DNA from 2 places in the Jeotgalibaca sp. A127 genome. Region 2 is predicted to be linked to the other one. Evidence: predicted binding sites of a transcription regulator. Region 2 holds the regulator's gene; the other holds the start of a gene.
What was found. The regulator CtsR, encoded in region 2, represses protease genes until heat stress. The targets are predictions, from matches to a motif close to TTGGTCAAAAAAGGTCAAANA.
Positions count from the first base shown of each region.

Region 1: a site for CtsR is predicted at 10,542-10,562, ahead of clpP (ATP-dependent Clp endopeptidase proteolytic subunit ClpP). Genes of this name have one in related genera too.

Region 1 is NZ_JBQPRC010000001.1:145,008-160,457, reverse strand. It holds gene upp (uracil phosphoribosyltransferase) at 1-606, shown strand, start outside; gene atpB (F0F1 ATP synthase subunit A) at 881-1,591, shown strand; gene atpE (F0F1 ATP synthase subunit C) at 1,613-1,825, shown strand; gene atpF (F0F1 ATP synthase subunit B) at 1,861-2,367, shown strand; gene ACTVAI_RS00810 (F0F1 ATP synthase subunit delta) at 2,369-2,662, shown strand; gene atpA (F0F1 ATP synthase subunit alpha) at 2,682-4,193, shown strand; gene ACTVAI_RS00800 (F0F1 ATP synthase subunit gamma) at 4,205-5,125, shown strand; gene atpD (F0F1 ATP synthase subunit beta) at 5,143-6,567, shown strand; gene ACTVAI_RS00790 (F0F1 ATP synthase subunit epsilon) at 6,569-6,994, shown strand; gene ACTVAI_RS00785 (DUF1146 family protein) at 7,327-7,563, shown strand; gene murA (UDP-N-acetylglucosamine 1-carboxyvinyltransferase) at 7,680-8,990, shown strand; gene ACTVAI_RS00775 (rod shape-determining protein) at 9,028-10,053, shown strand; gene ACTVAI_RS00770 (DNA-directed RNA polymerase subunit beta) at 10,072-10,251, shown strand; tRNA gene ACTVAI_RS00765 (tRNA-Arg) at 10,373-10,444, shown strand; gene clpP (ATP-dependent Clp endopeptidase proteolytic subunit ClpP) at 10,619-11,212, shown strand; gene ACTVAI_RS00755 (sugar-binding transcriptional regulator) at 11,542-12,579, shown strand; gene gap (type I glyceraldehyde-3-phosphate dehydrogenase) at 12,615-13,607, shown strand; gene ACTVAI_RS00745 (phosphoglycerate kinase) at 13,689-14,879, shown strand; gene tpiA (triose-phosphate isomerase) at 14,909-15,450, shown strand, end outside.
Region 2 is NZ_JBQPRC010000016.1:65-15,514, forward strand. It holds rRNA gene rrf (5S ribosomal RNA) at 116-231, shown strand; tRNA gene ACTVAI_RS11065 (tRNA-Val) at 260-332, shown strand; tRNA gene ACTVAI_RS11070 (tRNA-Lys) at 393-465, shown strand; tRNA gene ACTVAI_RS11075 (tRNA-Thr) at 488-560, shown strand; tRNA gene ACTVAI_RS11080 (tRNA-Gly) at 565-636, shown strand; tRNA gene ACTVAI_RS11085 (tRNA-Arg) at 647-720, shown strand; tRNA gene ACTVAI_RS11090 (tRNA-Pro) at 731-804, shown strand; rRNA gene rrf (5S ribosomal RNA) at 861-976, shown strand; gene ACTVAI_RS11100 (glucosamine-6-phosphate deaminase) at 1,084-1,788, opposite strand; gene ACTVAI_RS11105 (CtsR family transcriptional regulator) at 2,039-2,503, shown strand; gene ACTVAI_RS11110 (ATP-dependent Clp protease ATP-binding subunit) at 2,542-5,049, shown strand; gene ACTVAI_RS11115 (cation diffusion facilitator family transporter) at 5,098-6,264, opposite strand; gene ACTVAI_RS11120 (hypothetical protein) at 6,384-6,710, shown strand; gene ACTVAI_RS11125 (helix-turn-helix domain-containing protein) at 6,754-7,629, opposite strand; gene tadA (tRNA adenosine(34) deaminase TadA) at 7,746-8,246, shown strand; RNA gene ffs (signal recognition particle sRNA small type) at 8,298-8,383, shown strand; gene ACTVAI_RS11140 (hypothetical protein) at 8,491-8,805, opposite strand; gene dnaX (DNA polymerase III subunit gamma/tau) at 8,998-10,821, shown strand; gene ACTVAI_RS11150 (YbaB/EbfC family nucleoid-associated protein) at 10,838-11,155, shown strand; gene recR (recombination mediator RecR) at 11,177-11,773, shown strand; gene ACTVAI_RS11160 (DUF2508 family protein) at 11,817-12,107, shown strand; gene tmk (dTMP kinase) at 12,182-12,814, shown strand; gene ACTVAI_RS11170 (cyclic-di-AMP receptor) at 12,842-13,174, shown strand; gene holB (DNA polymerase III subunit delta') at 13,183-14,160, shown strand; gene ACTVAI_RS11180 (PSP1 domain-containing protein) at 14,185-14,991, shown strand; gene ACTVAI_RS11185 (DNA replication initiation control protein YabA) at 15,018-15,377, shown strand; gene ACTVAI_RS11190 (tRNA1(Val) (adenine(37)-N6)-methyltransferase) at 15,367-15,450, shown strand, end outside.

The sequences.
Region 1 (15,450 bases), on a different contig from region 2:
TTAATCCAACATAAATTAACAATTATTCGTCAAACAACAACAGGAACCAAAGACTTCCGTGAAGTGGTCAGTGAAATTGCAATGCTGATGGCTTATGAAGTAACACGCGACATGCCTTTAGAGGATGTTGAAATCGAGACACCACTTGTAAAATCAGTACAAAAAACTTTAAGTGGTAAAAAAGTCGCGATTATTCCAATTCTTCGTGCAGGATTAGGGATGGTAGATGGTTTCTTGGCAATGTTGCCTGCAGCTAAAGTTGGACACGTAGGGCTTTATCGTGATGAAGAAACACTTGAACCGCATGAGTATTTCGTTAAATTGCCAGCTGATATTCCAGAACGTCAATTATTTGTTGTGGACCCAATGTTAGCAACAGGTGGTTCTGCAATTGCAGCAATTGAGGCTTTGGAAAAACGTGGTGCAAAACCATCCAACATTAAATTTATCTGTTTAGTTGCTGCGCCAGAAGGTGTTAAAGCATTGAATGACGCTTATCCAGGTGTAGAAATCGTGGTTGCGGCCTTAGATGAAAGACTAAACGAAGCGGGTTACATTCTTCCAGGATTGGGAGATGCTGGTGACCGCCTATTTGGTACGAAATAATGTGTAAGAGACAAAGGGTAACCTTTGTCTCTTTTTTTGTTCCAATAGGATTAAACATATCTAAAAATATTGCCTCGCTAAATTTTAATCAAACATTTCACAAAGTTGAGAACGCAATATTATTATAGGTTTCGGTAAAGAAAATTTCGTAATTGTTTCAAAAATCTTTGCTAATCTTAATACAAGATGGTATTATTGGCAATGCGAGCAGGCCAATGTTTTTTTCATGTTTTTCATTGGCTTGTTAAATTACGTTTGAAAAGAGGTGAAACAATTGGAACATGAATCGGTTGTTGTTGAATTCATGGGGATTGGCTTTGACTTGAATATCATTATCAGTGTAGTTGCTACCTGTGTATTGGTTCTTTTATTCTGTTACGTGTGTACACGTAAGTTGTCAATAAGACCAGGAAGAGGACAGCTTGTTATTGAGTACATTGCAGGTTTTGTTAGAAATATGATTTCTAGCTCAATGGATTGGAAAGTGGGAGAACAATTCTACCTACTTGGTTTTACACTATTTTTGTTTATCTGGGTTGCAAATATGTTAGGTCTAGTTTTAATCCTGAATATAGGTGGTTTTTCCTATTGGAAGAGTCCTACTGCCAGTCCAGTTGTAACATTGGCCCTATCGCTGCTCATTATTTTGATGACGCATTATTTTGGCGTTCGGGAACAAGGTTTTAAAGGCTATTTCATGAATAGTTATGTAAGACCGGTAGCAGCTTTGATGCCAATCAAGATTCTTGAAGAGTTCACGAACACGTTGACATTGGCACTACGTCTATACGGAAACGTTTATGCTGGAGAGATTTTACTTGGTCTAATTGCCTCTTTGGCAAATATGGCTGGTCCATGGACATGGGCCATTGGTATTCCTTTACAAATGGTTTGGCAAGGTTTCTCGATTTTTATCGGTTCTATTCAAGCCTTCGTTTTTACAACTTTGACAATGGTTTACCTATCACACAAAATTGAACATTAATTATTAAAGGGGAAAAACAAAATGAACTTTATAGCAGCAGCAATAGCAGTTGCCGGAGCAGCAATTGGCGCTTCATTGGGTAACGGTAAAGTTATTTCTACAACAATTGAAGCTATCGCAAGACAACCAGAACTACAAAGCCGTCTACAAACTTTGATGTTTATCGGAGTTGGCTTGATCGAGGCCGTTCCTATTATGGCGGTCGTAATTGCATTCTTGCTTATATTCCAATAAAAGAGGGAATGAAAAAAATAAATAGGAGGATATAGATGAAACCACTATTCATTTTAGGCGCGACATCCACAGCGCTAGGAAATACAATCGTTACCCTCGTTTCGTTCTTGTTACTATTTTGGTTAGTTAAACGCATCGCCTGGGGACCATTGATGAGTATGTTGGATGAAAGAGAAAAAGCAATCAATGCTGATTTAGATAAAGCAGCAAAAGATCGTGAAATTTCACTACAACAACGAGCTGAAACAGAAGAACAGTTACGTGAAGCACGAAAAAATGCCAATGAAATATTAAATAAAGCCCAAATAGAGGGAAATGTACTACACAAATCTATTATCAAAGAAGCAAATGAAGACGCACAACGTATTCGTCAACAAGCGCAACGTGAAATCGAAGCTGAGCGCGTACGTGCTTTGAATAACATGCGTTCTGAAATCAGTGAATTATCCATCAGTATCGCTGAAAAAGTCATTAAAAGAGAATTAAATACTTCTGACCAAGAGCGATTAGTTGATGAGTTCATTCAAGGATTGGAAGATTAATATGGATAAAAAAGAGGAAATCAACATCGACCAATACATCGATGACTATCTTGAAGAAAAGCAACCGACTACTATAACGTTGACTTCCGCAGTGGCTTTGCGTCCGGAACAAAAGAATCGGATTATAGCAGCTTTTGTGAAGAAAACCAATTATGTTAAGGATTTTGAAGTTGTTGAAATCGTAGATGAGACCCTTCTGGGCGGTGTCCGTTTGGAGTCTGATAATCATTTCTTCGATAATACAATTCGTCATGACTTAACGCAATTGCAACAACATATTTTAGAAGGCCAATGAGATTGAAGAGGTGAAGAATGTGGCAGTGAATAAAGAAGAATTACATTCTTTGATCAAGCAAAGAATCAGCTCTTTTCAATCGACTCCAAAAATTGAGGAAATTGGAAAGCTGACTTATGTAGGTGACGGTATAGCCCGTGCCACAGGTTTAACTAATGTCATGAGTGGTGAACTATTGGAATTCCAAAATGGCACCATTGGTATGGCTCAAAACCTGGAAAAAGAAGATGTGGGTATCGTCATATTCGGACCTTACTCCGATATTCACGAAGGAGACATCGTCAAAAGAACAGGTCGTATCATGGAAGTGCCAGTTGGAGAATCCCTGATCGGCCGAGTAGTCGATGCTTTAGGAAGTCCAATTGATGGACAAGGTCCTATTTTAACAACCAAGACCCGTCCTGTAGAAGCAGAAGCACCTGGTGTTATGGACCGTCAATCAGTAGCAGAACCCTTGCAAACAGGTATCAAAGCGATTGATTCTCTCGTACCAATTGGGAGAGGACAACGGGAATTAATCATCGGTGACCGTAAAACAGGTAAAACCACAATTGCTGTTGATACAATTTTGAATCAACGAGGAAAAAATGTTATCTGTATTTACGTTGCTATTGGACAAAAAGAATCTTCTGTTCGTAACTTAACGGAAACACTTAAAAAGCACCGTGCTTTGGATTACACAATCATTGTATCAGCTAGTGCTTCTCAACCTGCACCCATGCTATATATAGCTCCTTACACAGCCACAGCGATGGCTGAAGAATATATGTATAATGGTAAGCATGTTTTAGTTATTTATGATGATTTGTCCAAACAGGCCGCAGCTTATCGAGAAATGTCTCTATTGCTGAGAAGACCACCTGGCCGTGAAGCTTATCCAGGGGATATCTTTTATTTGCATTCTCGTCTACTGGAACGGTCCGCAAAATTGAATGATAAATTGGGAGGCGGCTCCATTACCTCCTTACCAATCGTTGAAACACAAGCAGGCGATATTTCCGCGTATATTCCAACAAACGTTATTTCAATCACAGATGGGCAAATTTTTCTGGAAAGCGATTTGTTCTTTGGTGGTATTCGTCCAGCCATTTCGGCCGGTCTATCCGTTTCACGGGTAGGTGGATCCGCTCAAACGAAAGCGATGAAGAAAGTGTCCGGTACTTTACGTCTTGATTTAGCGTCATACCGTGAACTCGAGGCCTTTACACAATTTGGTTCCGACCTGGATGCTTCAACGCAACAACGCTTGAACCGTGGACACAGAACTGTTGAAGTGCTCAAACAAGATCTGCATGCTCCGCTTCCAGTTGAAGAGCAAGTAGTTATTCTTTATGCCTTAACAAAAGGATATTTAGATGTGGTTCCGGTTCGTGATATCGCGCGTTTTGAATCCGAACTTATGAGTCGTCTGGAAATCTCTGAACCTCATCTGTTGGAAACCATACGGGAAACAAAACAACTGCCTGATGAGGGAGAATTGACAAAAGCCATTGAATCTTTTGCGAATAGCTTTGTCCCACATAGTCATTAAGGGGTGAATACATGGCATCGTCATTGATTGATATAAAAAAACGAATTATCTCTACTCAAAAGACAAGTCAAATTACCAATGCCATGCATATGGTATCTGCGTCAAAGTTGTCTAGAGCAGAACAAAAAGTAAAAAAATATCAGCTTTATGCGGATAAAATCCGGGAAATCGTGACCCATATTGCCGGCCAACAATTATCTATGTTGGAAGAACATGGCTCAAACCTAAGTCAAGAACAACTCATAGACTTTCATGATTTGCTGATTGAGCGTGAAGTGAAAAAAACAGGTTACTTAATTATTTCGACGGATAAAGGATTAGCGGGTAGTTACAATTCATCTATCTTTAAATCAACCCGTCAAATGATTGAAGATGATCATAAAACCTCCGGAGAATACACGATTATTTCCATTGGAGAAACATTGGCACGTGATTTACAGAAACATCAAATAGCGGTTGAGCGTATTGTTCCGGATTTGAGCGACCAGCCATCTTTTGAAGATGTACGTGGAATAGTTTCTCTGGTTGTGGAATATTATCGTAATGAAGAATTTGATGAGTTGTATGTCTGTTATAACCATCATATTAACGCCATAAGCTCTGAATTCCGTGCTGAAAAAATGTTGCCTCTTTCTGATTTGGATGTTCGCGAAGCAGAAGAATATGAAGTCGAATATTTATTTGAACCAACGAAGGAAGACATTTTGGAAGTTCTTCTTCCACAGTACGCAGAAAGCTTAATATATGGAGCAATCATCGATGCGAAAGCATCAGAGCATGCTTCACGGATGACAGCCATGAAAAGTGCGACGGACAATGCGAAAGACTTAATCAAACGCTTGTCATTAGAACAAAACAGAATGCGCCAAGGTGCAATTACGCAAGAACTTACGGAAATCGTATCCGGTGCAAATGCGTTAGAAGAGAAGTAAAGGGGATGCAAAATTACATGAGAAAAGGACAAATCGTTCAAGTTATTGGGCCTGTCGTCGATGTCGGCTTTCCCCCTGATGCAGGACTACCGAATATTCACGATGCACTCCAAATCCAAAGAGTGCGTCAAAACGGTGAAGTCGAAAAAATCGTCCTGGAGGTAGCCTTGCAAATTGGAAACGGAGAAGTACGTACCATTGCAATGCAATCCACTGATGGACTGCAACGCGGGATGGAAGTGATTGATACTGGCAAACCTATCAGGGTTCCGGTAGGGACAGAAACGTTAGGTCGTGTTTTCAATGTGTTGGGCGATCCCATTGACTTGAAAGAACCATTTCCTGAGGACTATCCACGCGAAGGTATTCATAGAGCTGCACCGACGTATGATGAATTGAGCAGTAACTATGAAATTCTTGAAACAGGAATCAAGGTAATCGACCTTTTGGCACCTTATTTAAAAGGTGGGAAAGTAGGCTTGTTTGGCGGTGCCGGTGTCGGGAAAACGGTCTTGATCCAGGAATTGATTCATAATATCGTTGAACAGCACGGTGGTATTTCTGTATTTACCGGTGTTGGTGAGCGGACACGTGAAGGAAATGACCTTTATAATGAAATGCAGGAATCCGGTGTTGGTAAGAAAACAGCAATGGTTTTCGGTCAAATGAACGAGCCGCCAGGTGCCCGTATGCGGGTAGCTTTGACGGGTTTGACGATGGCTGAACATTTCCGTGACAAAGAAAATCAAGATGTGCTTTTATTTATCGACAATATCTACCGCTTTACTCAAGCGGGGTCAGAAATATCTGCACTTTTGGGACGGATGCCGTCAGCTGTAGGATACCAACCAACATTGGCAACAGAAATGGGTGAACTGCAAGAACGGATTGCATCAACCAAGAATGGTTCGATTACGTCTATTCAAGCTATTTACGTTCCAGCAGATGACTATACGGATCCGGCTCCCGCGACAACATTTGCCCATCTTGATTCTACAACCAACCTGGAACGTCGTTTGACGGAACAAGGTATTTATCCAGCGGTTGACCCATTGGCATCTTCTTCAAGTGGGCTTTCACCAGATATTGTGGGTGAAGAACATTATGAGGTGGCGACGGAAGTACAACATATTCTGCAACGTTATCGTGAACTTCAAGACATCATCGCCATTTTAGGTATGGATGAACTATCCGAGAATGAAAGAGAAATAGTTGGGCGCGCACGTCGCATTCAATTCTTCCTCTCTCAAAACTTCCATGTTGCGGAGTCATTTACAGGTATTCCGGGATCATACGTGCCAGTAAAAGAAACTGTAAAAGGCTTTAAGGAAATTATTGATGGAAAACACGATGATGTACCAGAAGAGGCATTTCGAAATGTAGGAACGATTGAAGAAGTTTTGAAAAAAGCTGAGAGCCTAGGTTATAAAGGGGTGTCTTAATATGGCTGTGATGCATGTTTCTGTCATTACACCTGAGGGTACTGTTTTTGATCATCGAGCCAAAGCGGTCGATGCCCAAACGACAGATGGTGGTATTACAATCTTACCGGGCCATATACCGATCATTGTGCCACTCGCAATTGGTGAACTAAGAGTGACGCGTGTCACTGATAGTGATGACGATAAAAATTATGTCGCAATAAACGGCGGAATAATGGAAGTACAAGGGAATCAAGTCAATATTATTGCCAATACAGCTGAACGCTCACGCGATATCGATTTGGATAGAGCGGAGTTGGCCAAAAAAGCTGCCGAGGAATTAATGGCTGAAGCGCGTGACCAAAAGAATCTCGTTGAGTTCAATCGCGCGCGTGTTTCTCTTGCCAAAGCAATTAACCGTATCGGCGTATCTAAAAAAAGACTATAATCTCATCATTAGGCCAGAATCCTGCGTATTTGATGCAGCGGTTCTGGCTTTTTCTCTCTTTTAATAATAAAAGAAAACATATCGAAATCGTGCTTTATAGAATTTTTTGAGTTTGAAAATCAAAATAATTGTAAAAAAAATATATTTTTAAACCATATCAGTTTGAAATAGCGGAATTTGCATTTATAATACGAAGTATAAAGGTGTTTTTTTACACTATTAATGTAATGAAATTATTTATTTATTTCAATTTATTTAAAAATGTAAGCTACTATTCTTTTTTGATTTAATTTATGTTAGTATAGTTGAAGGCTATAGGGGGGAGGGGCAGGATGGATACAATGTTTTCATTCGGAATGCTGGAAATCATCTCTCATATGGTATTTATTTTTTTGTCTTTTTGGGCTATAAAAGCCATCAGGATTGAAACTTGGATCAGAAAGAACCATATACCTGAAGCGAGAATCTTATATTTTTTTATTGCAATTGCTTTAGGATATACAGTGAGTTCATTCTTTATTGATTTCGTGACTGTTTCACGAAACTTGGCTTTTCTAATAACTAACTAAACCTATGACTACGTATTTCATGACAAGTGCAAATGACGCAAACTAAACAAACGATAAATACAATAGAGTTGTGAGCAACTCTAGACGCGATACACGAATTTCGGAGGGATATTTGAATGGAAAAAATGATTGTCAGAGGCGGGAACCGACTTGTCGGGACAGTGAAAGCAGAAGGTGCAAAAAATGCTGTGCTTCCAATTGTTGCTGCTACAATCTTGGCTACTAAAGGTAAAACAGTATTAAAAAATGTTCCAGTTTTGTCTGATGTATACACAATTAATAACGTTTTGAAAAATATTAATATTGATACACAGTTTGACGAAAGCACTAATACAATTGTTGTGGATGCAACAGATGAAGTAAGCTGGGAAACACCTTTTGAATATGTCAGTAAAATGAGAGCATCTATAGTTGTTATGGGACCATTATTGGGTCGCCTAGGTAGAGCAAAAGTTGCACTTCCGGGTGGATGTGCGATTGGGACACGGCCAATCGACCTGCATTTAAAAGGTTTTGAAGCAATGGGAGCATCAATTAAGATTGAAAATGGTTATGTAGAAGCAGTGGCAGAAAAATTACATGGAGCAAGAATTTACCTTGATTTCCCTAGTGTAGGCGCAACTCAGAATTTGATGATGGGTGCTGTTTATGCTGAAGGAACTACTATTTTGGAGAACGTTGCACGTGAACCTGAAATTGTTGATTTAGCACGCTTATTAAACAGCATGGGTGCTAAAATTTTTGGTGCTGGAACTGAAACAATCCGCATTGAAGGGGTAGAGGAGCTTGTAGGGGTAACACACTCTATTATTCCTGACCGTATCGAAACAGGCACATTCATGGTTGCTGCTGCAGTAACTAACGGAAATGTTTTAATTGAGGATGCAATTGCTGAACACAACAAACCGTTGATTTCGAAATTGAAGGAAATGGGCGTTTCGATTGAGGAAGAAGCAAGTGGTCTACGAATTATTGGACCAAAACAATTGCGTGCCACTGATGTTAAGACAATGCCACATCCTGGCTTCCCAACGGATATGCAAGCACAAATGACTATTGCACAACTAGTATCCCAAGGAACAAGCACAATGACGGAAACTGTTTTTGAAAATCGCTTTATGCATCTTGAAGAAATGCGTCGGATGAATGCGAATTTCAAAGTAGAAGGTCAAACTGTACTGCTGTACGGTAATTCTTCCTTCCAGGGAGCAGAAGTTGCCGCGACAGATTTGCGTGCAGCAGCAGCGCTTATCATTGCTGGTTTAGTAGCAACAGGCTATACACGCGTAACAAATTTAACACATTTAGATCGTGGTTATTATGAATTTGACAAAAAGCTCAGAAATCTTGGAGCTGATATTGAGAGAATCGATGAGAGTGCTGAAAAATCACTTTCTTCTCAAGACCTTGATGCCTTGTTTGCATAATACAAATATTTACGATTTATTTTCAGGGGGAAAAAACTTGGCTAAAGATATAGGTATCGATTTGGGTACTGCTAACGTATTGATTCATGTGAAGGGTAAAGGAATCGTATTGAACGAACCTTCCGTTGTTGCTGTGGATACTGCGACGAACCGCGTGCTTGCTGTGGGGTCTGAAGCTTACCGAATGGTAGGGCGGACACCTTCTAATATCAAAGTTATTCGTCCCCTAAAAGGTGGCGTTATTGCAGACTTTGACATTACAGAGGCAATGCTGACACACTTTATTGACCGTTTGAACGTGAAAGGCTTAATGACTAAGCCAAATATTCTGATTTGCTGCCCGACAAACGTTACAGCAATAGAACAAAAAGCAATTATTGAAGCTGCTGAAAAAAGTGGCGGTAAAAACGTTTATTTAGAAGAAGAGCCTAAAGTTGCCGCTGTCGGCGCTGGTTTGGATATTTTCCAGCCAAATGGTAATATGGTTATTGATATCGGTGGAGGAACCAGTGATGTTGCTGTTCTTTCTTTGGGTGGTATCGTAACAAGCAGTTCTTTGAAACAAGCAGGGGATAAACTTGATGCAGACATCATGAACTTCGTTAAACGATCACACAAATTACTTATTGGGGAAAGAACGGCAGAACAAATCAAGAAAGAAGTAGGTACTGCGCTTTACCCAGAGAAGATTATTGCAATGGAAATTCGTGGTCGTGATATGGTGACTGGGTTACCACGTACCATTTCGATTAATTCGGCTGAAATATACGAAGCCATGCATGAAACATTGATGAATATTGTTAATCAAGCTAAAGAGGTACTGGAAACAACACCTCCAGAACTTGGTGCAGATATTATTAATAGCGGGATTGTTTTAACTGGTGGGGGTTCTTTGATCGAAGGTATCGAAGAATTATTCAGCGATGAGCTGGGTGTTCCTGTGTTCGTTGCAACAGAAGCTTTAGATTCAGTTGTTTTGGGAACAGGTCTGCTACTAGAAAACATTGGCAAGTCCCGTCGCAAAAAGATTGGATTCCTGAGAAGAATTCTCCAAACAAATTAAATGTAAAGGAAGTTCGTAATGAAATTCGACGTTAAACCTATATTTAGAGCTCTATTTTGGATTATATTTTTCATAGTCTTGGCAGCCGTTTTATTTTTTGTGGGCCTAGCTGTGGGATATAGTGTCTTAGGAGATGGTGAAATGATGGATGTTTTCAAATATGACACTTGGCAACATATACTTGACTATATTCGTTAATCAATTAGGTTAGTTGGATTCATCCGAACGAAGAATCAGGGTGCTTTTATGACAAGGGTGCTCTGATTTTAAAAAGTTATTGCCAACAGTTCGCGTTTAGTGTTATAATAATAACACTGCTGTCGCCTTAGTGTAATGGATATCACGTAAGATTCCGGTTCTTGCAATGGGGGTTCGATTCCCTCAGGCGACGTCTTTAACGGTGCCCCCATCTTGTCTGTTCAAGGTGGGGGCTTTTTTATATCCATAGCCTATTAACTTTGATAAAATAGGTGAAAGGTCAACCAAACGAATTGACCATTTTTGACCAATGGTGTACAATTATCACTGTAAATGAAAAATATTTCTTGATTAGGAGGATAATTAAATGAATCTAGTACCTACAGTAATTGAACAAACTTCTCGCGGTGAACGCGCCTATGATATTTATTCACGCCTTTTGAAAGATCGTATCATCATGATTTCTGGTGGCATTGACGATAACTTGGCAAACTCGGTTATTGCACAATTGCTATTTTTGGATGCGCAAGACCCTGAAAAAGATATTTATATTTATATTAACTCTCCGGGTGGATCCGTATCTGCTGGTCTGGCTATTTACGATACCATGAATTTTGTAAAAGCAGACGTTCAAACAATCGCAATGGGTATGGCTGCATCAATGGGAAGTTTCTTATTGACGGCTGGAACCAAAGGTAAACGATTCGCTTTGCCTAATGCTGAAATCATGATTCACCAACCACTGGGTGGAGCACAAGGTCAGGCAACTGAAATCGAAATCGCGGCCAGACATATCTTGGCAACGCGTGAACGCCTAAATAAAATCTTGGTTGAAAGAACAGGTCAACCGATCGAAGTAATCGAACGTGATACTGATCGTGATAACTACATGACAGCTGAACAAGCGAAAGAATACGGTTTGATTGATCAAGTAATGGAAAGTTCAAAAAACCTGAAATAAGCATTTAAGACGAAAGACAACCGACAATTTAAAGTTGGTTGTCTTTTTTTTTTCTTGTTGTGGTAAAATGTAAGCGGAAACAACAAGGGGCTTTTGCTTTTTTGTTTTGCGGGACAAAAAACGACCCAAAAAAATATTGGGTTTTTTAAGAAAATGATACAAAATAGTTGAAAAAAAAGTTCGGAATTGATAGAATAAACGTTGTAAGGGAAAGAGATGCACCGCTATTAAGCTTTTAGAGCTCCTGTACTGCTTCTGGGTAGTATGATGGCCTAGACTTTTCTGCATGGTTGGTCGTTTTTTGACCTACTAGGAAAGTGGGGGATGATATGAAAGATGCTATTTCTGTCTTACAAAAAGTGATTCCGGATTTATTAGCACATTTAACTCATCGCTATCATATCCTGGAAGTTATTCACTTACATGCGCCAATCGGTAGACGCTCGTTGTCCGAAATCACCAGCATTTCCGAAAGGTCATTACGCACCGAAACGGACTTTTTGAAGAACCAAGGTTTGCTCATTAGTTCTAAGTCCGGAATGTCACTCACCTTAAAGGGAAAGAAAGTATTCCATGAGCTTGAAGACGTTCTTGATCGCATGCTGACAATGGACAGAAAAGAAGAGGCACTTGCTAAGAAGTTGAACCTCCAATTTTGTCGCATTATACCAGGTGATACAGATGAATCGAGTGATGCTCTTGATGATTTAGGAAAACAGGCAGTCGAAGTTTTTGATGAATTGTTACCGGAAGGTGAGTTCATAGTTGCTGTTGCGGGTGGTAGTACTATGCTTGCAATGGCGCGACATATGACTACGAAACTATCTGAACAAAGGCATTTTACTTTTGTACCGGCACGAGGCGGTTTGGGTGACCTAATGGCAATCCAGGCAAACTCCGTCAGTGATTCAATGGCCCAAGCTACGGGAGGCACAAACACAGCATTGTTTGTACCTGATGATTTGAGCGAAGAAGCGTTGAATATGTTAAAAAATGAGCCCTCGATTCTACAGACGATGAATCTGATGAAGCGCGCGAATTGCTTGTTATATAGCATCGGAAATGCTAAAGTTATGATGGATCGTCGCAAGATGGCGACAGGGTTTAAGGCGGATCTGATTGAGAAAAAAGCTGTCGGAGAAGCATTTGGATGTTATTTTGACGAAAAAGGTCAAATTGTACATCGCTTGTCGCGCTTCGGTCTACAGATAGAAGACGTTGCAAAGATTCCCTATGCGATAGCCATAGCAGGGGGAAGTTCGAAAGCAAACGCAATTGAAGCTTATTCACACATTGCACCAGAACATACATGGCTTGTAACAGATGAAGGTGCAGCTAACCAGATTTTAAAAGGGATTTCCCTTTAAAATATATTAATTATCCTGAAGGAGGATTTTTTATAATGACAGTAAAAGTAGCGATTAATGGTTTTGGCCGTATTGGACGTTTAGCCCTACGCCGTATTATGGAATCTGACACAAACATGGAAGTAGTAGCAATCAACGACTTAACAGATAACGATGATTTAGCTTACTTGTTGAAATATGATACAGCTCAAGGACGTTTCCCTCACTCAGTAGCAGTAGAAGGCGATGATTTAGTAGTAGCTGGTAAAGCTATCAAATCTTTCGCTGAAAAAGATGCTAACAACCTACCATGGGGCGAGTTAGGAATTGACATCGTTCTAGAATGTACTGGTTTCTATGTATCAGACGAAAAATCACAAGCGCACATCAATGCTGGTGCAAAACGCGTATTGATTTCAGCACCTGCTTCTGGCGACTTGAAAACAATCGTTTACGGAGTTAACCACGAAACAATCGAATCTTCAGATGTAATCGTATCTGCAGCTTCATGTACTACAAACTGCTTGGCACCATTGGCAAACACATTGAACGAAAAATTCGGTATTCAACGTGCTTTGATGTCAACAATCCATGCTTACACAGCTACACAAGCTATGCAAGATGCTCCAGGCGGACGTAAAAACCGTGCCGGTGCAGCTAACGCTATTCCAGCATCAACTGGTGCTGCTAAAGCAGTAGGTAAAGTAATTCCAGCATTGAACGGTAAAATCGATGGAACTGCAGTACGTGTTCCAACTATCACTGGTTCAATGGTAGAACTTTACTCAGTACTTGAAAAAGACGTTACTGTAGAAGAAGTAAATGCAGCAATGAAAGAAGCTTCTTCAAATGCATTCTTGTACGAAGAAGATGAAATCGTATCTTCAGATGTAATCGGCGTTCCAGCTGGTTCAATCTTCGATGCTACTCAAACAAAAATCATGGAAGCTAACGGCGGCCAATTGGTTAAAACTGTTGCTTGGTATGATAACGAGTACGGTTTCGTTGCAAACATGGTAAGCACTCTAGCATACATGGCTTCAAAATAATTTAAATTAACTCGTAAAATAGGCGGGAAGCGTCGCGCTTCCTGCCTTTTTACATGATTAAGAAGCGGAGGTTTTTATTTTATGACAAAGAAAGTTGTTACAGACTTAGATGTTGCTGGTAAAAAAGTTCTGGTTCGTGCAGACTTCAACGTGCCGATGAAAGACGGGGAAATTACAAACGATAATCGTATTGTACAAGCTTTGCCAACTATCGAGCACTTAATTAAAAACAATGCAAAAGTTATTCTTTTCTCTCACTTGGGAAAAGTTAAAACAGAAGAAGACAAAGCTAAATTGAGCTTGCGTCCTGTTGCTACACGTTTAGCTTCTCTATTGAATAAAGAAGTGAAATTTGTTGCCGAAACACGTGGAGAAGAATTGGAATCAGCAATCAATGCATTAAATGATGGCGAAGTTCTATTGTTCGAAAATACGCGTTTTGAAGATGTTGACGGTAAAAAAGAAAGCAAAAACGATCCAGAACTTGGTAAATACTGGGCTAGCCTAGGTGACCTGTTTGTGAACGACGCTTTCGGTACTGCTCACCGTGCCCATGCTTCAAATATCGGAATTGCTTCTCATTTAGATTCAGCAGCTGGTTTCTTGATGGATAAAGAAATCAAGTTCATCGGTGGTGCTGTTGACGAACCACAACGCCCATTCGTTGCAATCTTGGGTGGTGCCAAAGTTTCTGACAAAATCGGTGTTATCGAAAACTTGTTGGAAAAAGCTGATAAAGTCATTATCGGTGGCGGCATGGCTTATACATTTGCTAAAGCACAAGGAAAAGAAATCGGTGGCTCTTTACTAGAAGCTGACAAACTGGACTTGGCTAAGGAATTGATGGCTCGCGCAGGCGATAAACTTATCTTGCCAATCGATGCTGCTATTGCATCTGGTTTCAGCAATGATGCTTTAGTTGGTTATGTTTCAATGGACGAAATCCCAGCTGACAAACAAGCGTTGGATATCGGACCAGAAACAATCAAGCTATTTGAAAAAGAACTAGAGGGTGCTAAAACAGTCGTTTGGAATGGCCCTATGGGAGTTTTTGAATTCGAAAACTTTGCCAAAGGTACAATTGGTGTCTGTGAAGCAATCGCTAAATTAGAAGATGCTACAACAATCATCGGTGGTGGCGATTCTGCTGCAGCAGCAATGCAATTAGGTTATGCAGACGACTTCACGCATATTTCTACTGGTGGTGGCGCATCACTTGAGTATTTGGAAGGTAAAGAATTACCGGGTGTTGCTTCGATTTCAGATAAATAATCGTTGGATTTAGCTAGAGGAGGAAAATCATGCGTAAACCTATCATTGCAGGTAACTGGAAAATGAACAAAACTGCTGCTGAAGCGCAAGCTTTCGTTGAAGCAGTTAAAAACGCAATTCCAAGTAACGATGCTGTAGATGCTGTTATTGGATCTCCGGCTTTATATTTAGAAAAAATGGTGGCTGATCGTGAAGGAACTGATTTAAAAGTAGCAGCGCAAAACTGTTACTCTGAAGATTCAGGCGCTTTTACTGGTGAAATTAGCCCACAAGCTCTGGGTGACCTGGGTGTGGACTATGTTATCATTGGTCACTCTGAAAGAAGACAATATTTCCACGAAACTGACGAAGACATCAACAAAAAAGCACTTGCGATTTTCCGTAATGGAATGGTTCCTATCCTATGTTGTGGCGAAACTTTAGAACAACGTGAAGCGGGAGAAACTGCTGAATGGATTAAAGGCCAAATAACTAATGCATTGAAAGATTTAACAGAAGGACAAGTTTCAGAACTTGTTATTGCTTATGAACCAATTTGGGCAATCGGAACAGGTAAATCTTCGTCGGCTGA
Region 2 (15,450 bases):
GACTTAACCACGATTGAAGATTCAAAAAAGCAAGCGCGGAATGGCTTTGGTCGGCCGTTACGACGTGTTATGGATTCAGTTTTGAGGGAACGGTGTTCCCCCAATTAAATAGTTGTGCGGTGGCGATGGCGAGAAGGCCACACCTGTTCCCATCCCGAACACAGAAGTTAAGCTTCTTAGCGCCGATTGTAGTGAAGGGTTTCCCTTTGTGAGAGTAGGACGCTGCCGCGCAATTTATTTTTCTCTTTTTTTGTTTTCCGGAGGTTTAGCTCAGCTGGGAGAGCGTCTGCCTTACAAGCAGGATGTCGGCGGTTCGATCCCGTCAACCTCCATTATCCAGGCCCCCTCAAACAGGCCGGATGGTGTGGACCGAGGTCCGCAATGGATTGTTTGAGTCATTAGCTCAGTTGGTAGAGCATCTGACTTTTAATCAGAGGGTCGCAGGTTCGAGCCCTGCATGACTCATATACATTTTAATATGTATAAAGCCGGCTTAGCTCAGTTGGTAGAGCATCTGATTTGTAATCAGAGGGTCGAGGGTTCAAGTCCTTTAGCCGGCATTTTGCGGAAGTAGTTCAGTGGTAGAACACCACCTTGCCAAGGTGGGGGTCGCGGGTTCGAACCCCGTCTTCCGCTTTCACATTTTGCAGCCATAGCTCAACTGGATAGAGTACCTGACTACGAATCAGGCGGTTGTAGGTTCGACTCCTACTGGTTGCATTTTTATCATCGGGAAGTAGCTCAGCTTGGTAGAGCACTTGGTTTGGGACCAAGGGGTCGCAGGTTCGAATCCTGTCTTCCCGATATCCGAGACTGGGTCAATTTCCTGGTCTTTTGTTTTTCATTGATAAGAAACATTGTGCGGTGACGATGGCGAGAAGGTCACACCTGTTCCCATCCCGAACACAGAAGTTAAGCTTCTTAGCGCCGATTGTAGTGAAGGGTTTCCCTTTGTGAGAGTAGGACGTTGCCGCGCAGTATGATTGAATCGGTCTCTCTATGGAGAGGCTTTTTTATTTGCAAAAAAATAAAGCCAGACAAAATCTAAAAAATAAGATTTTGCCTGGCTTTGTCATTCTTAAATTATTTAATTAAAGAAGCCGCTGCTTCATCCACGATAATAATTACATCTGGGTGATTTACTAAAACAGTTGAAGGAATGTCTTCAGTAGGTTCCGTAGCAGTCACTAAATCTTTGATTGCTTGAGCTTTATCTTCACCAAAAGCTAAAAGAATGATTTTCTTAGCCTTCATGATAGAAGCAAGACCCATTGAATAAGCTTGACGTGGCACATCTTCTTCTTTTTCAAAAAAACGTTTGTTAGCATTAATAGTAGATTGCGTTAACTCAACTTTGTGCGTCAAAGAGTCAAGTGGTGTGCCTGGTTCATTAAAAGCGATATGCCCGTTATGACCAATTCCCAAGATTTGAACATCAACAGGGTATTTTTCCAGAATAGCTTCATAATGTTCGATTTCAGCTTTTTCTTCGTTCATACCATTTGGTACATAGGATTCTTTGAAGGGTTTATGATTGAATAAGTTTTGTTCCATGAAGTAACGGTAGCTTTGCTCATGTGTTCCTGGCAAACCTACATACTCATCCAGGTTGACAGAAACAGCTTCAGAAAAATCAACATCACTTTCAACGAGCTTTTTATAAAGGCCTTCTGGGGTTGACCCTGTTGCTAACCCAAATACTTTTGCGCCATTGTCCAGGGCTTCCCGGATTAATTCATAAGCTTTTTGTGAACCTTCTTCTCTTGTTTGTGTATAAAGGATTTCCAATGATCTGATGCTCCTTTTTATATAGTAGTATTAAAATAATTCTAAAACTAAAAGTATTCATTGTCAATAAAACTAAAAAATACACATCCGGGATATTTATAAACAAAATAGTTCAAAAAAGAGTCAGATTACGATATAATAATTGGTCAATAGACAGATTTCGGACCTTTCCATTTGACACTGAACCAAGAATAGCATACTATTTGTGTTACAATAGTCAAAATTAGTCAGGTGAAAGGGGGCGGATGAATTGCAGAACCAAAATATGTCAGATATCATTGAAGCTTATATTAAAAAAATACTTAAGCAACAAGAGCAAGTTGAGATACGACGTAATGAAATGGCCAGTCACTTCAATTGTGTCCCTTCACAAATCAATTACGTAATTAATACGCGTTTTACCGAGCAACATGGCTATTTAGTCGAAAGTAAACGTGGCGGCGGTGGGTATATACGCATCATGAAGGTCAAATTCATGGATGAAGTGGAATTTCTTGATGAAATGATCAAGATGGTCGGAAACGTTATTTCCGAAAGAGACGCGTTTGCCATCGTTCAAAATATGTTTAATAAAAAACTAATTTCCAAGCGAGAAGGCAATCTCATGTTGTCAATTCTCGATAAAAATACGCTCCAGGTTTTTGGGGATGATGAGGATGTTGTACGCGCGCATCTTTTGACCAAACAATTACAGAGTCTTCGCTTTAAAGCATAATATAATCAGTCATAACCCTAGTAAAGGAGGCGTTAAGGATGGACGAACTATTTACAGAAAAAGCGAGCAAAGCGCTCATTCTAGCAACGGAAGAGGCCCATTACTTTAAACATCAATCAATTGGAACAGAACATATTCTTTTAGGGCTTCTACGCGAACCTGAGGGAATTGCCGGGAAAATTCTTCGCGACTTCGATGTGGATGAGGAACACGTTCGTGATGAAATTGAGCATCTAACGGGCTATGGAACGGCAAGACCGTTATCCGACCATTTTGCTCCAATGCCATTTTCGCCTCGGGCTAAAACTGTCGTGATGTACGCCACTACAGAGTCCCAAAAGTTAGGAACGCTTCTTGTTGGTACAGAACATCTATTGATTGGTCTGTTAAAAGAAGAAGTTTTAGCAGTAAAGATTTTGAAAAATCTTGGTGTTGATTTCAACCTATTACGTAAAACGCTATATGAAAAAATCGGTTTAAAACAACCGGCAAAAAATACGATTAGAGGCGGCAAAAAAGCTGCTAAAACTTCGGAGGGAACACCAACACTAGATTCACTGGCACGGGACATGACAGAATTGGCTCGTAATCAGAAATTAGACCCGATTGTAGGTCGGGAACGGGAAGTACGTCGCATTCTTCAAGTTATATCTCGCCGTACAAAAAACAACCCTGTTCTTGTCGGGGAGCCAGGTGTTGGTAAAACGGCAATCGTTGAAGGCTTAGCCCAGAAAATCGTCAATGGCGAAGTGCCGGAGCAGTTGGCACACAAACGTCTGATGATGCTGGATATGGGATCTCTGGTAGCTGGAACCAAATACCGTGGTGAATTTGAAGAACGGATGAAAAAAATCATCGACGAAGTTTATCGGGATGGCAATGTTATCCTCTTTATCGATGAATTACATACGTTAATCGGTGCGGGGGGAGCAGAAGGAGCAATCGATGCTTCTAATATCCTGAAACCTGCATTGGCACGTGGTGAGCTTCAAACAATCGGGGCAACCACACTGGACGAATATCAAAAATATATTGAAAAAGACGCAGCCTTGGAACGTCGTTTTGCCCCTATTCATATTGACGAGCCGACCGCTGATGAAACGGTGGATATTTTGATGGGACTACGCTCCCGTTATGAAGATCACCACCGGGTAGAAATCACGGACGAAGCGATTGAAGCAGCTGTGAAGCTCTCAACCCGTTACATTACCTCTCGTCGTTTACCAGATAAAGCTATTGATTTAATCGATGAATCGGCGGCGAAAGTCCGTTTAGACGTGACGCATGGTGATACACCTGTGGGTAAATTGGAAGATGAAATTGAGCGCCTCGGCAAAGAAAAAGAAGATGCCATCCTGAACCAGGATTTTGCTAAAGCAGCGCGTATTCGTAAAAAAGAGATGACACGCAAACAACGTCTGGATCGCATCAGAGAAGAATCAGAAGCGGCTTCCCAGAGTGATGAATACACCTTGAGTGTAGATGAACGCGATGTTGCCGAAGTTGTTGCGTTGTGGACCGGAATCCCCGTTTACCAGATGGAACAAAAAGAAAGCGACCGCTTAATGAAACTTGAAAATGTTCTTCATGAGCGCGTTATCGGCCAAGAAGAGGCAGTAGGTGCTGTATCACGTGCGATTCGCCGTGCCCGCTCAGGATTGAAAGATCCAAATCGTCCAATCGGAAGCTTCCTTTTCCTTGGACCAACGGGTGTCGGAAAAACCGAATTGGCCAAAACATTGGCAGAAGCAATGTTTGGTTCAGAGGATGCCTTGGTTCGAATTGATATGTCAGAATACATGGAGAAATTTGCAACCAGTCGTTTAGTCGGTTCACCTCCAGGTTATGTGGGTTACGATGAAGGTGGCCAATTGACTGAAAAAATTAGACAAAAACCTTATTCTGTTATTTTGTTTGATGAGGTTGAAAAAGCGCATCCGGATGTCTTTAATATTCTGCTGCAAGTTTTGGATGATGGTCATTTGACTGATTCGAAAGGTCGCAAAGTTGATTTCCGTAACACCATCTTAATTATGACATCCAACTTGGGAGCAACTGCCATTCGTGATGAAAAATCCGTTGGCTTCAATGTCAAAGATATGAAACATGACTATAAGGCGATGGAGAAACGCATTCGGGAAGAACTGAAAAGTACTTTCCGTCCGGAATTCTTGAACCGAATTGATGAATCGATTGTATTCCATTCGCTGGACAAGAAAGAATTGCATGAAATCGTTAAGTTGATGGCGAATACGATTGTGAAACGTCTGAAAGACTTGGATGTTCACGTTAAAGTTACCCCTTCTGCGATTGATGTTATCGCTAAGGCTGGCTTCGACCCTGAATATGGGGCGCGTCCAATTCGTCGTGCTATCCAGAAAGAAATCGAGGACAAACTAAGCGAAGAAATGCTAACCGGAAATGTTAAATTTGGTGATTCCGTGACTATCGGTGCGCGCAACGGAGAAATCCGTATTTCAGTCCGTGAAGATAAAAAGGAACCAACAGACGAAACAGGTAAAGATTTAGTAGGAAGTAATTCTTAACATACAAAAAACGAGGAAGAGACACAAGTCTCGCCCTCGTTTTTTTGATTAGTGCTTCAATAAGCTCAAGCGGTCGACCGTAATTTCGATTTCCGCTTCGCCGACTTTTTCTGAAATGTCCTGTTTAATAACTTTGACTAATTGTTCATTTGAGGTGGTAATGTCTTCAGGAACGTCAATATCAAAAGATATTTTGACGTTTTCAGGTCCTTCTTCAACCCTGAAATCATGAAATTTCAAATTTAATTGGTAAGATTTGAGGATGGCTTTGACTTCACGGTAAATTCGCGTATGTTCCTCGTTTTGAACGGCTATTGGATCCAGGTGACAAATTAAATCGATACCAAGTTCATCTTTGAAATGTTTTTCGATATAGTCGCTGACCTCATGCGCCTCGGTTAAGGTCCAACTATCATCGACTTCTATATGGATGGAGGCATACGTCTTATTGGGGCCATAATTGTGAACGAGCAAGTCATGATAGCCCAGGATGGCGTCGAATTGGTCGAAATGCGCCTGGATTTCGGACAGCTCTTTCTCGTTTGGTCGTGAGCCGAGCAAATCATCCATGGAATCACGAATCATGTTGATGCCACTGTAAATGATAAAAATGGCAAGTATCGCCCCTGCATATCCATCCACTGTTAACCCAGTGAAAAACTCAATCAATGAAGCAAGTAATACAATGATGGTCGTATAAACATCGTTCAAACTATCTTGAGCTGCTCCTCTAAGAGTATTCGAATGGATGGTAGTGGCAGCTGATTTATAAAAGAGGCCCTGGATTATTTTTGCGAAGATGGAAACCGTCAATAACACAAAAATAAGTGGCCCGCTTGCTAAGGCGGTGGGATTAAAAATACGTTCGACGGAAGTAGTCAAAAATTGAAACCCCACAAAAATAATGATGGTTGAAACCAATAGTCCACTGATGTATTCAAAGCGTTCATGCCCATAAGGATGTTCTTTGTCTGGTGGCTTAGAAGCAGCCTTGAAGCCCAATAACGTCAGAATGGAAGAAGCAGTGTCGGAAAGGCTATTGATGGCATCGGTCATAATGGATACACTGCCCGATAACCAACCCGCAGCTAATTTAACAATAAAAAGTAATAAATTTGAAATCAGTCCGATAACACCGGCCAATAAGCCAATGCGCAGACGCTTTTTCTCGATGGTATGATGTTCGGCATAAGATTCCAGCCATTTAGTAAACATGTGGAGACTCCCTTTTCGATAGAATGTACGCTTATTATGCCATAGGTGGCAGACCAAATCATTCGGAATACGTTTTCTTGTATGCTAAAATAAAGACAAATGAAAAGGAGCGATCAATAATGAAAAATTCAAATTCAAAAAAAGCATTTCTCATTGGTTTAGCTGCCACGGCTGCTATAACTGCTGTCGCAACAATTCTTATGAATGAAGAAGAAACTGTGGACCGCGTTGGGGCTTATTTAAACCGCCAACGATTGAAAAGTAAATTCAAAGGCAACCATCGTGTCATGAACGTCGTCGAAACGCTAAGTGATAATGAAATCGAAACATTATTGAGCGTTTTCGATCGCACCGGCAGCTGGAAAGATACAATTTTTGATACGTTCGACGATTTGAGAGACAAAGCGGTTGATTATAAAGATCATGTAAGCAAAAAGTTCAAATAAATGAATGAGAAGGAGACGATAGGGCAACCTGTCGTCTCCTTTGTTATTTAAACCGGGCATGTAATGCCATATAACTCAGCAGTAAATCATCCATTTTTTTCAAATTCAAACCGATTGTGTCCACAAAACGGTCAATGCGATATTGTAACGTATTACGATGGACGTAAAGGTCCGTAGCTGCTTTGGAAATATTTCCCTGATTTTGCCACATGGCATACACTAAGTCAGCCCCGCCGTCGATATTTTGAATACCTTCCTTTATTGTGGCTAGAATTGGACTTTTGGAAGCTGCTTCAAAGGTATAGTGGGGCAAAGCTGTCGTCGTTAGGGTGACGATTTGATCCGCCTGGCTTCGGGAACGTGTATCCAGGAATATACTTTGTTCTTCTAAAAAAAGTGCAGGTAAAAACGAATTGACTGTCCAGTTTTGACCCAGATATGCATTGGACTTGATGCCAAAATCATCATCCAACACATTCAAGACGCCTTCAATTTCATTTGTCAGCTCAAAGTGATCAGGATTATGAATAATGAAGAGGGCATATTGTTCTGAAACAAAAAAACCATCGACTATAGAAGAGAGGGTGTTTTTAAAAGCATCCAGCCATAATTTTCGGTCAATCGGCTCTGGAGAAGTTTGTTTTAAAGTGACTTGCAGGACCTGGATGCGCTCATAACCACTTGGGATAGGGTTGGGATTTTCCAACAAATAATGTGCCCAAACGTTCTTGAGGCCGGTATTAAAAACTGTATCTGGTTCCAACATCTGGATGATCAGACGTTTTTCCCGGTCTGTTATGGTACCGGATGCGAAATGCATGAATTTGCCCTCCAGGGGGACAGTGAAATAATCATTTCCCATCCAGGAAGATTGGTTGACCTTCGCCTCAGGGAAAAGTTCTTTAAGTAAGTCTTCCATAAAAGATTTTCCTCGCAATCGATTTCAATAGTACTTTCATTTTAACATTGATACAAAATAATTGGAAAGATGTTCCGAAATAGATTATATTAGGGTGGATGAGAAAGAGGGATAAGATGGAATTAGCTGAAAAAGAGGCGTTTATGCGGGAAGCTATCCTGGAGGCAGAAAAAGCGCGCGCTATTGGGGAAGTTCCCATTGGCGCGGTTATTGTACTGGATGGTGAAATTATTGGACGCGGCCATAATGAACGGGAAACGACTAACGATGCCACTACACATGCCGAAATGACGGCCATTCGTGATGCCAACAAAAAACTTTCGAATTGGCGTTTGGAAGATGCTGAATTGTTTGTAACGTTGGAACCCTGCCCAATGTGCAGTGGTGCCATCATTTTGTCACGCATCAAAAAAGTTTATTATGGTGCGGCTGATTTAAAGGGTGGGACTGCCGGTACATTGATGAATTTATTGCAAGACGATCGCTTTAACCACCAAGCAGAAGTGGAAACAGGTATTCTGCATGATGAATGCCAAAGTTTGCTGCAAACCTTTTTTCGCGCGTTACGCTTAAAAAGAAAAGAAGAAAGTCGGAAACATTTACGTCGAATGAGCTGATTGCCCTTGAAAAATAAGGGCGACGTGTGTTATACTAAACTTTGCCGAAAGGCCTTACTGCAATGGCGGTCTTATGAATGAGTCAGATCCGGAAGGAAGCAGCTATAAGTAAGAGTCGCCATGTGCTGTAAGTTAATAGCAAACCAGATGTTCTTATCTTCGGATGAGGGCTTTTTATTTTTTAATCACTTTTACAAAAAACGCTCACCCAGAAGAAAAGTCTCTGGGTGAGCGTTTTATTTCGTTATTCAACAACGGCAACAACAATACTGCCGAATTCAATTCGTTCTTGGTACTTCTGGAGAGTATCCAGGGGATGCCCCGTCTTTTTAAATTCGGGGACGGTTAAAATATCTTTGACATTTTCAATCAGGGAATGGGAAGAAAAAATGGAACCATCTTCATTGCGGAGGTCATAATTATTAAGAATCGTATCTTTACTGGCGATATTCGTCACAATATAAATATGTTCTTTGGGAATGCCGTCTTCACGGAGTTTCCTGACGGTATTCAAACTTGTAGCTATGGAGGTTGTACATGTTTCAATTCGGATTTTCACGTCTATCCCTCCTTTCCTCTCTTGTGTCCAGTATACTCTGGATTTCATCTAAAAACAAAAATATCCCGATACCATTTAAAAAGGTTAATTTGGCGCCTTTTCAAGTCAAAAGGAAACGTCAGCTCCGCTTTCTATTTTGGCTTTTTTACCGTATAATGAATAGATGAAATACGCACAGAAAGAAGGGAAATAATGAGTTATCAAGCACTTTATCGTGTCTGGCGGCCACAGCGCTTCGAGGATATTGCCGGTCAACAAGCGGTGACGCGAACTTTGAAAAATGCTCTCGAACAAAAAAAATCTAGCCACGCTTATTTATTCACTGGTCCAAGAGGGACAGGGAAAACGAGTGCGGCTAAAATTTTCGCTAAAGCCATTAACTGCCCGAATCAACAAGACGGTGAACCATGTAATGCCTGTGAAATGTGTCTTGCCATTACAGAAGGTCGCTTGAATGACGTCATCGAAATTGACGCGGCCAGTAACAACGGGGTTGAGGAAATCCGTGACATTCGCGACAAAGCTCGTTATGCTCCCACGCAAGCTGAACATAAAATTTATATCATAGACGAGGTGCATATGTTGTCAACAGGCGCCTTTAATGCCCTTTTGAAAACATTGGAAGAGCCACCGGAGAATGTTATTTTTATTCTGGCAACGACCGAACCGCATAAAATTCCACTGACCATCATCTCGCGGACACAGCGCTTTGATTTCAAACGCATCACGTACCAAGATATTTTAGCGCGAATGATTTTTATTTTGAAAGAAGAAACAATCGCCTATGAGGAAGAAGCCCTGCATGTTATTGCGCGGGCAGCTAACGGCGGAATGCGGGACGCCTTGAGTCTATTGGATCAAGTCATTTCCTATAATTCCGATTTGGTCACTTTGGATAACGCGATTCAAGTATCGGGAAGCCTGACCGAGGAAATGATGTTGTCATTCCTGGGCGCCCTCAAGGAAGAAAACGCTGAGGAAGCACTTAAAATCCTGAATGCGATTTTAGCTAACGGTAAAGAAGCAGGCCGCTTCCTGGAAGAAATGATCCTGTTTTCCCGGGACATTTTGGTGTATAAACAGACAAACGGTAAAGGGATGGAGGACGCTGACCGTTTGACGGATAAGTTCCGTTCGTTTGCTGAATCAGTGGCAGCTACGTTCTTATACCGGGCTATTGAAGAATTCAGCCAAACGCAAAAAGAAATGCGTTTCTCAACACAACCGGATGTCTACCTGGAAGTCCTGGCGGTTAAATTATCACAGCCCCTTTCACAACCAGCTACAGCCACAACCAAAGCAGCAGACAGCCAAGAAGTGGTCCGTCTGGAAAAGGAAGTTGCTTCTTTGAAAAAAGAACTAAAAGCTGTTTTGGAAGGATTGAAAAATGGTAGAATTGAAGTATCAGCAAGTGATACAGTTGCAAAACCAGCGCCACCACGTAAAAATCCAAATGGTTTTAAACCGGATATCGGTCGCGCGCAACAAATTATGCGCGAAGCAACAAAACAAGAGCTTGTTACGTTACAATCTAATTGGGGAGATATCCTTGATTACCTATCTGTTACCCAACGAGCGGTTTTACGCCAAGCAGAACCCGTGGCAGCAAACGGTAGTGCCTGTATTCTAGCTTTCGAGTACGATATTCTTTGCCAAAAAGCGACGGAAGATATGGAACTCCGGGAAGCATTGGCTGAGGCGATTCAAAGGATGACAAACCGACCAGGTGAAGTCGTTTGTTTGACCGTCGAGCAATGGGGAACTTTGCGCCGTAACTATGTACAGGATTTAAAGGCAGGTAAAATCCAGCCGAAACAACCGGAACCAAATGCAGTGGCCCCAACAGACCATCCCGTGGCCAGTGAGTTTTCGGACAACGATGTACCGCCACAACCCTTTGAAGATTTTGCAATGGGACCGGATGAAGATGTGCGGGAAGAAGAAAAACAACAAGAAGTTGTCGAACAAGCAATCAGCATTTTCGGAGAAGAAAATGTGACAATCATAAACGACTAAATAAAAGGAGCGAATTATAATGCGCGGAAATATGGGAAATATGCAAGGTATGATGAAACAAATGCAAAAAATGCAAAAACAAATCGAGGAAACACAAGAACAAATCAACCAAACACAGTTTGTAGGGGTAGCTGCCAATGAACTTGTTCAAGTAACAATGACCGGAGATAAAAAAGTAGTTGATGTTGCAATCAAACCGGAAGCTGTCGATCCAGATGATATCGAAATGCTGCAAGATTTAATTTTGATGGCGACAAACGCTGCTCTTGAGAAAATCGAAGTAGAAACAAAAGCAAAATTGGGTAAATTCGCAAGCGCAATGCCTAACTTTTAATTGACGGAAGGTGCTGACTAAATGCATTATCCAGAACCAATAGCCAAGCTGATTGAGAGTTTCATGAAATTACCAGGTATCGGCCAAAAAACGGCGGCTCGTCTTGCTTTCTTCTGTATGGATATGGAAGAGGAAGAGATTGTTAAATTCGCGAATGCCTTAATCAGTACAAAGAGAGATTTACATTACTGTTCCGTTTGTGGCAACATCACCGAATCGGACCCTTGCTCCATTTGTCAGGATGAAGGCCGTGACCGTTCAACCGTTTTGGTAGTGGAAAATCCACGCGATATCATGTCCATGGAAAAAATTCGGGAATTTCATGGTTTGTACCATGTTCTGCATGGTGTTCTTTCTCCGATGGAAGGAACCGGACCGGAAGATTTGAATATCCCTGATTTGATTAAACGTCTTCAAAACGAGGAAATTAATGAAGTGATTATTGCAACCAACGCAACGGCAGAAGGTGAAGCAACAGCGATGTACCTATCACGACTCATCAAGCCAGCTGGAATCAAAGTGACGCGTCTTGCCTATGGACTGGCAGTGGGTAGCGACATTGAATATGCGGATGAAATGACGTTATTCCGCGCTATCGACGGTCGCCGGGAATTATAGGAAGAAAGTATGAGGAGTCATTAATAAAATGGTGTTCCATTTATTGAATAAAAGCAGGAAAAATCAGCAAAAACAGCTGATGGATGAACGTTTGAGCAATAGCCTGCAGACTGTTTTCCAGAGATACCAACTGCTCTTACACCTCGAAGAAGAAGCGTACGATGTACCGGAAGACTTGAATGCCTTACGGAAAATTGAAAGAGCCAAGTACTTGTGCTTGATGCGCGAAGCGCGTCAGCGGAATATCCAGGGTGATATTGTCAAGCCAAGGAAGGTCAAAGCAATGGGTCTGAAAAAACGAGGCTATAAAAAAGACAACTTATACCAGGATTAGCTGACTTTTTAGAAGCTATAAAAAAGCAATGAATTAGAGTATAATGAGATTACATGAACAAGGAGCTAGCGTATATGAATGGTATTTTTATCACATTGGAAGGCCCGGATGGATCTGGCAAAACTACCGCATTGAGAGAGATTGTAAAACGCCTCTCCACAATGACGGATAAACAGATTGTCTCAACCCGTGAACCGGGTGGCAGCCCGATTGCAGAAAAAATAAGGGATATCATTCTGGATCCGGCACATACAAAGATGGATGCACGGACGGAAGCCTTGTTGTATGCAGCAAGCCGCCGCCAACACTTGGTGGAAAAAGTACTCCCCGTTCTTGACGCAGGCGATATTGTTCTTTGCGACCGTTTTGTGGATAGTTCCATTGCTTACCAAGGACACGCGCGTGAAATTGGCGAGGCGGGTATTTTTCGAATCAATGATTTTGCGACAGATGGTATCCAGCCTGATTTAACATTATACATTGATGTTCCGGCTGAAGTCGGCTTAGGCCGCATTCAAAAGAGCGAGGGAACACGAGAGTATAATCGTCTCGACCAAGAAAAGTTGTCTTTTCATGAGAAAGTAAGGGAAGGCTACCAAGCCTTGGCGCAAAAGAACAAAGAGCGAATTGTTACAATAGATGGCACACAAACACCAGAAGAAGTCGTGACACAGTGTATGACAGTTATCCTGTCCCGCTTCTTTTAATTTAAAAGACAGAAAGAGGAGATCGTTATGAAACTGATTATGGCAGTCGTTCAAGATAAAGACAGTGCATTACTTTCGGATGAACTTGTTGAGGCAAACATCCGGGCAACAAAATTATCATCGTCTGGTGGCTTCCTCCGTTCAGGAAACACAACCTTCATGATTGGTGTTGAGGATGAACAAGTAGAAGAAGTACTGAACATTATCAAAGTGAACTGTGAATCCAGAGAACAGTACATGACTACTCCGGTTAACATGGATGTATCATTAAACGGCAACAACTTGGCTTATCCGATGCAAGTACATGTAGGTGGGGCGACCGTCTTCGTCATGCCTGTTGAAAGCTTCCATCGCTTCTAATGCCCATGGTGACAGAATTAGAAAAAAAACAGCCGGAACTTCAGCAATTGTTTGCGAACGCAATTACCGGAAAACGACTTGGCCACGCTTATTTGTTTGAAGGTGCTCGGGGAACCGGGAAAATGGCCTTAGCCGAACGGGTGGCACAAGCTATTTTTTGTGAGAGTGGACACCTCGGGATACCTTGCGGGAATTGCCGGAATTGCCGGCGATTTATTGAGGGGAATCAACCGGATTTAATCGTGGTGGAGCCGGACGGCCAATCCATTAAAGTGGATCAAATCAGGCAACTGAAATCCGAATTTTCTAAAAGTGCAGTGGAAGGCAATAAAAAGGTCTATATCATCGATCAGGCGGAAAAGATGACCATTAGCGCGGCCAACAGCCTCCTGACTTTTTTGGAAGAACCAGGGATGGATACGTATTTATTTTTACTGACAACCGTAAAAGAGAATATTCTTCCAACCATCCGCTCCCGTTGTCAAATCATTCATTTCCAGCCTTTAAAGCGGGAAGTGATGGGGGATGTTTTTCGGGAAGAAGGCATTACGGAAAAATACGTCGGTGTATTATCAGCTTTAACCAATGATACAAAAGAAGCCCAGCGATTACAGGCAGATGAATGGTTCCAGGAGCTCCTGGGAAAAGTATGGACGTGGTTTAATCAACTCATGAAGAAAGACTCCATGGCTTTTATTTATGTCCACACTGACCTCATGCCTTTGGTGAAAGAACGTGCACAGATAACGTTATGTCTGGATTTGTTACTATTCCATTATCGCGATATGCTCTATCTATCATTCGGTCATGATAAAGCGGCCGTTCACCAAGAACTATTGAAACATCATCAAAATTTTCGAAAAGATAGTGGTTATTTAACCCAACAAATAGAGAATATCCTGGATGGCAAGAAAGCCATCCAGGCTAATGTCCAAGCACAAGGTGTTTTGGAAAGTCTTGTTATTCAAAATCAACTAATCAAGTGAGCAATGAAAAAGGAGGTAGCTAAGGTGAAAAAAGCACTGGGTATTCGTTTTGTAAATAATGGTCCCATTTCTTATTTTGAAAATGAATCAGAAATGTTTGCGTTAAATGAAAAAGTCATTGTCAGACAAGGCGAATATCTTGAAATCGGGAAAGTTGTCATTGCATCCAAAAGCTGTCAACAAGAGGATGCTCTACAACCGGCCGAATTAATCTTGCGATCCGCAACGACAGAGGACTTGACGATAGAAAAAGACAATGTTGAAGAAGCCGCAGCAGCTTTTAAAATAGCCAAAGCGGAAGCGCGCCGTTCCCAAATAGAGATGAAAATTGTCGGTGCGAATTACTCATTCGATCGTCAAAAGCTAACTTTCTTATTCAGCGCTCCTGGCCGCGTCGATTTCCGCTCGTTCGTGCGGGAACTAGCAGCTATTTTCCACGTACGGATTGAGTTGCGACAAATTGGCGCCCGTGATGAAGCGAAATTTTTGGGGGGCATTGGTCCATGTGGCCGGCCGCTTTGTTGCTCTACTTTCTTGGGTGATTTTGTACCTGTATCGATAAAAATGGCTAAAAATCAAGGGTTATCCTTGAATAATGCCAAATTATCAGGATTATGTGGGCGCTTGATGTGCTGTTTGAATTATGAAGATGAGACGTATGAAGAGTTAAAGAAATCCATGCCGGATTACGGCACTGAAATCGAAACGCCAGAAGGACTGGGAAAAGTTGTGGGATTGAATATCCTATCCCAGGTGGTGACCATAAAATTGTTCCAGGAACGAAAAACAGTTCAATATGCCTGGGAAGAACTGACGCAAGTCTTTGCTTAAGAAATATGAAATTGTGAGTGGGTAGAATGGATAAACGAGCTTTATTTGATCAATTTCATCGTGTTGAAAGCCGGATTTCATCTGTTAATGAAGATTTACGGGAAATTCAACAGAAGCTGACGGAATTGATTGAGGAAAATACAAATCTGCAGATTGAGAACCAACATTTGCGTGACCGCATTGAATACCTGGATAAACAATTGGAGCCAGATACTGTGGTGACGGAACCAGAAATGTCTAAATCACGTTTGAATCTACAGAAATTATATGAGGATGGCTTCCATGTCTGTAATGTTTATTACGGCAGCCGCAGGGTGGATGATGAATCCTGTGTCTTCTGTCTGGATGTCATTTATGGAGAACGGGGCGGTAATGGTGACAGATAAAAACCCCCTTTTAAGAGAGGGCGAACGTCTGGATATTTTGAAACGCGAAAATATCCAGATTATTCAGAGTCCC